Regions from separate parts of the Oceanobacillus sp. FSL K6-0127 genome, predicted to be linked through region 1. Evidence: riboswitches for the same ligand, from Rfam matches in the RefSeq annotation. Region 1 holds a riboswitch; the other holds the start of a gene.
What was found. A riboswitch is a leader RNA that binds a small molecule or an ion and turns the genes downstream of it on or off. The one in region 1 is predicted to bind S-adenosylmethionine.
Positions count from the first base shown of each region.

Region 2: it holds a riboswitch for S-adenosylmethionine, as region 1 does, so the genes downstream of both, MHH64_RS10595 (ATP-binding cassette domain-containing protein) here and MHH64_RS17920 (O-acetylhomoserine aminocarboxypropyltransferase/cysteine synthase family protein) in region 1, are expected to answer to the same signal.

Region 1 covers NZ_CP150287.1:3,630,542-3,633,719, reverse strand. The annotation lists gene MHH64_RS17925 (alpha-L-glutamate ligase) at 1-852, shown strand, start outside; SAM riboswitch class I at 869-976, shown strand; gene MHH64_RS17920 (O-acetylhomoserine aminocarboxypropyltransferase/cysteine synthase family protein) at 1,334-2,644, shown strand; gene MHH64_RS17915 (hypothetical protein) at 2,677-3,039, shown strand; gene MHH64_RS17910 (ATP-binding cassette domain-containing protein) at 3,069-3,178, shown strand, end outside.
Region 2 covers NZ_CP150287.1:2,100,863-2,104,040, reverse strand. The annotation lists gene MHH64_RS10600 (methionine ABC transporter permease) at 1-566, opposite strand, end outside; gene MHH64_RS10595 (ATP-binding cassette domain-containing protein) at 556-1,587, opposite strand; SAM riboswitch class I at 1,735-1,837, opposite strand; gene MHH64_RS10590 (thioredoxin family protein) at 2,054-2,368, opposite strand; gene MHH64_RS10585 (toprim domain-containing protein) at 2,443-2,799, opposite strand.

The DNA.
Region 1 (3,178 bases):
CTTAGTGCAGCACCTCCAGAAGGGGTTTTTTACAATCGGATGAGTGCTTCGTCACATACCCGTGGAAATCGGTTTGCACCAGAATTAACGAATGCTGTACTCGCGTGGTTAGAGCATCATGGAAGAACTGTAATAAACGGCAGTCGTGCACTGCAGCTTGAAGTAAGCAAGGTTCTGCAATATCTTGAGCTTGAAAAGTATGGTGTTAAGACACCAAAGACAATTGCAGCTGTAGGGAAAGAAAATATTTTACAAGCAGCAGAAGCTTTTAAAGGGAAGAAGTTTATAACGAAGCATAATCGTGCAGGTAAAGGCTTGGGCGTTCAATTATTTACTTCCATAAACGCACTGCAAAAATATGTGGAAGGGGAGTCGTTTGAAGAGCCGGTTGATGGCGTTACGTTACTTCAAGAGTATATTGAATCTCCGGAGTCCTATATTACGCGATGTGAGTTTGTTAATGGAAAGTTCCTTTATGCTATGCGTGTGGATACATCAGAGGGATTTGAATTATGTCCGGCAGATGCTTGCACAATCGATGATCTTTTTTGCCCGGTGGGTGAAGAAAGTGCCCAGCCAGCTAAGTTTCAAATTCGTGAGGGATTTAATCATCCAGTATTAGAAAAATATGAGCGTGTCCTAGCGGCGAATAATATTCGTATTGCAGGAATCGAATTTATTGAGGATAAGGATGGGAATATTTACACGTACGATATTAACACAAATACGAACTACAATAGCGAAGCAGAAGCAAAAAGCGGAAAATACGGTATGCTGGAAGTAGCGAGGTTTTTAGGGAGTGAACTGGAGAAATTGAGAGAACATGTAGGGAGTTCCCCCAGTGCAAAATAAGTTGACCCATAAAAAATCCTTATCTAGAGTCTGGGGAAGAATCTGGTCTAATGATCCTGCGGCAGCAATTATGTCATAAGTTGAGTAGCAAGGTGCCAATTCTTAATTCCACTGAAAATAAGGAGGGTGTATGTGATAATTCAAAGAGGCTGCGAGATATCTAAAGTATTTAAATAAATGAAGAACGATAGACAAACTTAGCGCAGAAAATATACGTAGACAGAAGGGGCATGGGTGAGACATTGGGGTACATATCACAAGGGTGCTCACCATCTGTCGCTTGATGCTCTAAGTGTATTTCCGAATCGGATATTTTTGTCAATCATGTTTGAATGTTTATTGATAAAAACACTTTCAGCCTCTTTGTTATTGAAAAATAGTTATTAAAAGCGATGTTTTTTTATCCATTAAACCAAGTTAACCTATCTGTTTAATTAAATTAGTTTTGCTGCCATTAAATAATGAAAAGGAGATATAAAAAATGACGAATGAACATGGTGGTATTTTAAATTTTAATACTATTGCACAGCACGGGGGGCAAGAACTTGATGCGGTAACACATTCTAGGGCTGTACCTATCTATCAAACAACATCCTATGGGTTTGAAAGCACAGATCATGCTGCGTCCCTATTTCAAATGCAGGGGGAAGGATATATTTATTCACGTAATGCGAACCCAACTAACCGTGTTCTTGAAAAACGCCTAGCAGGGTTAGAGGGTGGTGTGGATGCATTTGCAGTTTCTTCTGGACAGTCAGCAATCACAATCGCTTTATTAACACTTGCAAAAGTAGGAGATGAGATTGTGACAACAAATGCATTATACGGTGGAACGTACAATCTTTTCTCTGAAACGTTTAAACGTTTTGGTGTAACGGTTCGTTTCGTTGATGGAACAAATTTCTCAGAAATAACCAATGCGATTAATGCAAATACAAAGGCAATTTTTACGGAGACAATTGGGAATCCTGGGCTGCAAATAGCTGATATCGAAAAATTAGGCCAAATAGCTGATGAACACGGTATACCTTTAGTTGTAGATTCTACTTTCACGACACCGTATCTCCAATGCCCGATCGCATTTGGAGCAGATATTGTTATTCATTCGACAACGAAATTTATTGGTGGGCATGGAACATCGATTGGCGGAATCATTATCGATGCAGGAAAGTTTAACTGGGCAAATGGTAACTTTCCAGAATTTACAACACCCAAAGATTCACTAAATAACCAATCATATGTGGAATTGACTAGTGAGAGTGCTTTTATTTCAAAAGCTAGATTTGAGTTAGGGCATGATCTTGGAACAGCCTTATCTCCTTTTAATGGTTGGTTATTTATTCAAGGGCTTCAATCACTGCCGCTTCGAATGAAACAGCATGTCGAAAATACGAAACAGATTGCTGCGTATTTAAATGAGCATGAACTGGTAACATGGGTAAACTACCCTAGTTTAAAAGGAGATGGTCAATTTGAGCTTGCGGAAACTTATTTACCTCGTGGAGCAGGAGCAATCTTTACATTTGGCATAAAAGGAGGACTTGAAGCGGCAAAAACGTTTATCCAATCGGTAAAGCTTTTATCACATGTCGCTAATGTAGGTGATTCAAAAACACTTGTTATCCATCCGGCAAGTACGACCCACTCTAGATTATCACCAGAAGAGCAGCGAATTACCGGTGTTACACCAGAATTAATTCGAATATCGGTCGGATTAGAAGATGCTGAGGATATAAAAGCTGATATTAATTCCGCTTTACGGAAAAGCCTGGGAGCTAGTTTTGTAGAATAAAGAAAAATACAAAGAAGTGAGGAGAGAAAAGTATGATTATTGCTGCAGTACTGGATGAAAGGAAGTTTATCGTACCAATTGTGGAAGGAAAGGTTTTACGGATTTATAATTCAAAAACTAAACAGGTTGCAGACTATGAAAATCCAGCTGTACATTTAAAAGAAGGAAGAAGGGGTGCAGCATTAAAATTTGCTGAAAAGCAAGGTGTGGAGGCATTCGTTGCCCCACCACAGACATTCTGTGAACTGTCATATGAAAAAGCTAGAAATGATGGTATTCAGTTTTTTCAGTTAAGCAATTCAATCTCATTTAACCAATTTGAAGATAGAATTAAGTCCAATTTACTTTTGCATCAATCAGAGTTGCCAGAAAATGAAATTGCTCCTAGTTTTTAAAAATGAATGAGAAGGAGGCTCTCTCTAGAATGACAAATTTAGGTGTCGAATTGGAAATCAACCAACTCGAAAAATCCTTTGGACATTTAGAAGTATTGCGTGAAGTTGATCTACGTATCAATCCTGGTGAATTTATTGC
Region 2 (3,178 bases), 1.5 Mb from region 1:
CGTCGTTGGAATCCAAAATAATACGCATAGTTTCCAAGACCACCTGCACCAATCGCACCTGCCATTGCGGTATACCCAATTAATGCAATCGAGGTAACCGTAAGGCCTGATACGAGTGCCGGCATTGATTCAGGGAGTAGAACACGGAAAATGATGGTACGTGTTTTCGCCCCCATCGCTTTGGCTGCTTCAATTACACCTTTTTCCACTTCGTTAAGCGCGATTTCAACGAGTCTCCCGTAAAACGGAGCTGATCCAATAATTAATGCGGGCAGTGCTGCATTTGGTCCGCGAATCGTTCCGATAAGGAAATCGGTAAATGGAAATAGCAATAAGATCAATATAATAAATGGGATGGCTCTAAATATATTCACAAGAGCCGCTACAACAAAATAAATATACTTATTTTTCCAGATGCCGTCTTTTTTCGTTAAATATAGAAGCAATCCTAATAATAGACCGAAAATACATGTACCAATAATAGCAATAATTGTCATGTAAAATGTTTCGTAAGTTGCTTCAACTAAATCCTCGTATTTAATATTTGGGAATAACTCAGCTAACATCCCGGATAACCTCCACTTCGACCGAGGTCTGTTCCTGTATAAAGCTTAATGCTCTATCGAATTCCTCTTGTTCGCCAATAACCTGTACGAATAATGTGCCATATCCGCCAGCTTGTGTTTGGGTGATTTTTCCTTGTAAAATATTTAAATCAATATCAAAACGCTTTGCCAGCTGGCTTATAAGGGTTTGATTTGTAGCCTCACCTAAAAATTGAAGCTTAAGAATAATACCATCTGCATTATTCTCAATAATATTGGTTATATCATCCTCTTCGTCACTTGGTCCCATAATTTGCTGAACAAATTTTTTCGTAACGTCTTGTACGGGATGGGTAAACACATCAAGCACATTTCCCTGTTCAACAATCCGTCCTTGCTCCATGACCGCTACTTGGTTACAGATTTTTCGAATAACATGCATTTCATGTGTAATCAAAATAATCGTTAATCCAAGCTTTTTATTAATGTCGACCAGCAAATTCAAAATCGCATTCGTTGTTTCTGGATCCAATGCAGAGGTTGCCTCATCACATAACAGCACTTTTGGATTATTCGCAAGTGCGCGAGCAATTCCAACACGCTGCTTCTGTCCACCACTTAATTGGGATGGATAAGCTTTTTCCCGTCCACCAAGGCCAACCAAATCAATGAGTTCCTGTACTCGCTTTTGCCTCTCCTGCTTTGGGACTCCTGCAATTTCAAGTGGGAATGCAATATTTGCCTCTACCGTTCTTGACCAAAGTAAATTGAAGTGCTGAAAAATCATGCCGATTCCTTGTCTTGCAAGGCGAAGCTGTTTTGAATTAAGTGTCGTTATTTCTTCATCATCAATAACAATTCGTCCTGATGATGGTTCTTCCAATCGGTTAAGCAGTCTGACGAATGTACTCTTCCCTGCACCGCTGTACCCAATCACGCCGAATATCTCACCGTCAGGGATAGTAAGGGTCAAATCATCAACAGCTGCTATGTCATCATTATTTAGTCTAAAGACCTTACGTAAACCCTCAATCGAAATCACGTTATGTCCTCCTCTTCGTTCTAACTTTTGTGCCTATAAACAAATTCTTTACTGTATGAATGCTGCAATACATTTTTTAACCAAAAAACAAAAAACGTCTTCTGTAAGAGAACAGAAAGACGTCATATCATTAAAAAGTCTCACGTTCTCTCATCTGTCAAAGTTTACTTTGCAGGAATTGGCACCTTTCAAAAGATTGAAGGTTGCCGCGGTTTCAAAGGGCCAGTCCCTCCACCGCTCAAGATAAGAGATAGATCGTATTTGATTTAGCAATTCAGTGACACTATAGTAGCATGCTAAAATACGCGTGTCAATCCTAAATAGGATTAACTTTTGTTAAAGTGAAACTTCAATCAAGAGCTTTTTCTCTCCACTGCATGATAGTACCACAGGAGTATGACTCCAAGCCCTTCCCCACCTTCTAATTTTAACTCTCTCACGCATAGAAAGGGGGGATATTAGAGCCTTAATGGGTGGCAAATAATTCTGGCTTATATATCATCAAATAATTATATATATTACCTGTCGATTGAAAGGCATAAACTTTTTCTTTCACTTCATTACCTTCTTTAATTAAAAGGCATGGAACACTTTCAATTTTATTTTCTTGCATAAATTCAGGATACAAGGACGCATTCATCTCATAAAAGATATCTATTCCATGAACAGACTCGATTTTAGCAAGCATTGATCTTGCCACCGTACATGTTCCACAAAAAGGTGTATAAATATAAATTAACATGCGTTCCTGTTCCAAACTTTTTTCTGTTATTTGCTGCATTTTTAACCACCTTAAGTTCAATCTATAAGAGGATATTCAAAAAACCCGGTAAATATCCTCTTTTTGAACACACACTATAATAAAAATATAGGATGAACAGAGAAATGTTTACTCAGTAGTGTGCTTGCAAGTATTTTCTCTGGTGTCGCTGCAACCTCCCGATATTCACTGCTAATGTAAATATGCTCCGCATGCGGTAGCTCACGAGCCAGCTGCTTACGCAATTTCATTCCAGATTTATCCTCGTCAACTAGAATAAACACATCCTTTTCATCCAATTCGTATGTTTCCAGTAATTCATCAAATCGTTCTACACCGAATGTACCATTTGTACATACGATAGTAACCTCATCATTGATGACTTTTTCAATTTGCTTCTTATCTGTAAGCCCTTCGACAATAATCACTTTTTCAAACTCAGTAGTTATCATACATGAGCACTCCTTATGCAAGCAAAAAAGTTGCCTACGTAATTCGCGTTCAAAAGGAGGATGAAAAGACCGAGATCGGGTAAAGTTGCAATGTCCTATCGCAACACGAACACGTCCTGTGTGTGTCGAGGTTCGGTGACGTTGTTACTCTCGTCACGGAACGAATGCAATTAATACGTAAGTATAGAGCTTGAACAGAATGCGAACTTCTACAGGGACGTGAACAATTTTCATAGGAAGTTTTCTTTCGCCAACGTGTTCCACAGGAAGCGGTGACTTCAACGGTCTACACAGCACGTGTCAGGAGTTAATCGAAGAACACCTATCTCATTGTTTCATTTTCACCGGACTTTTTGAACAGCATCTATTTACATACATT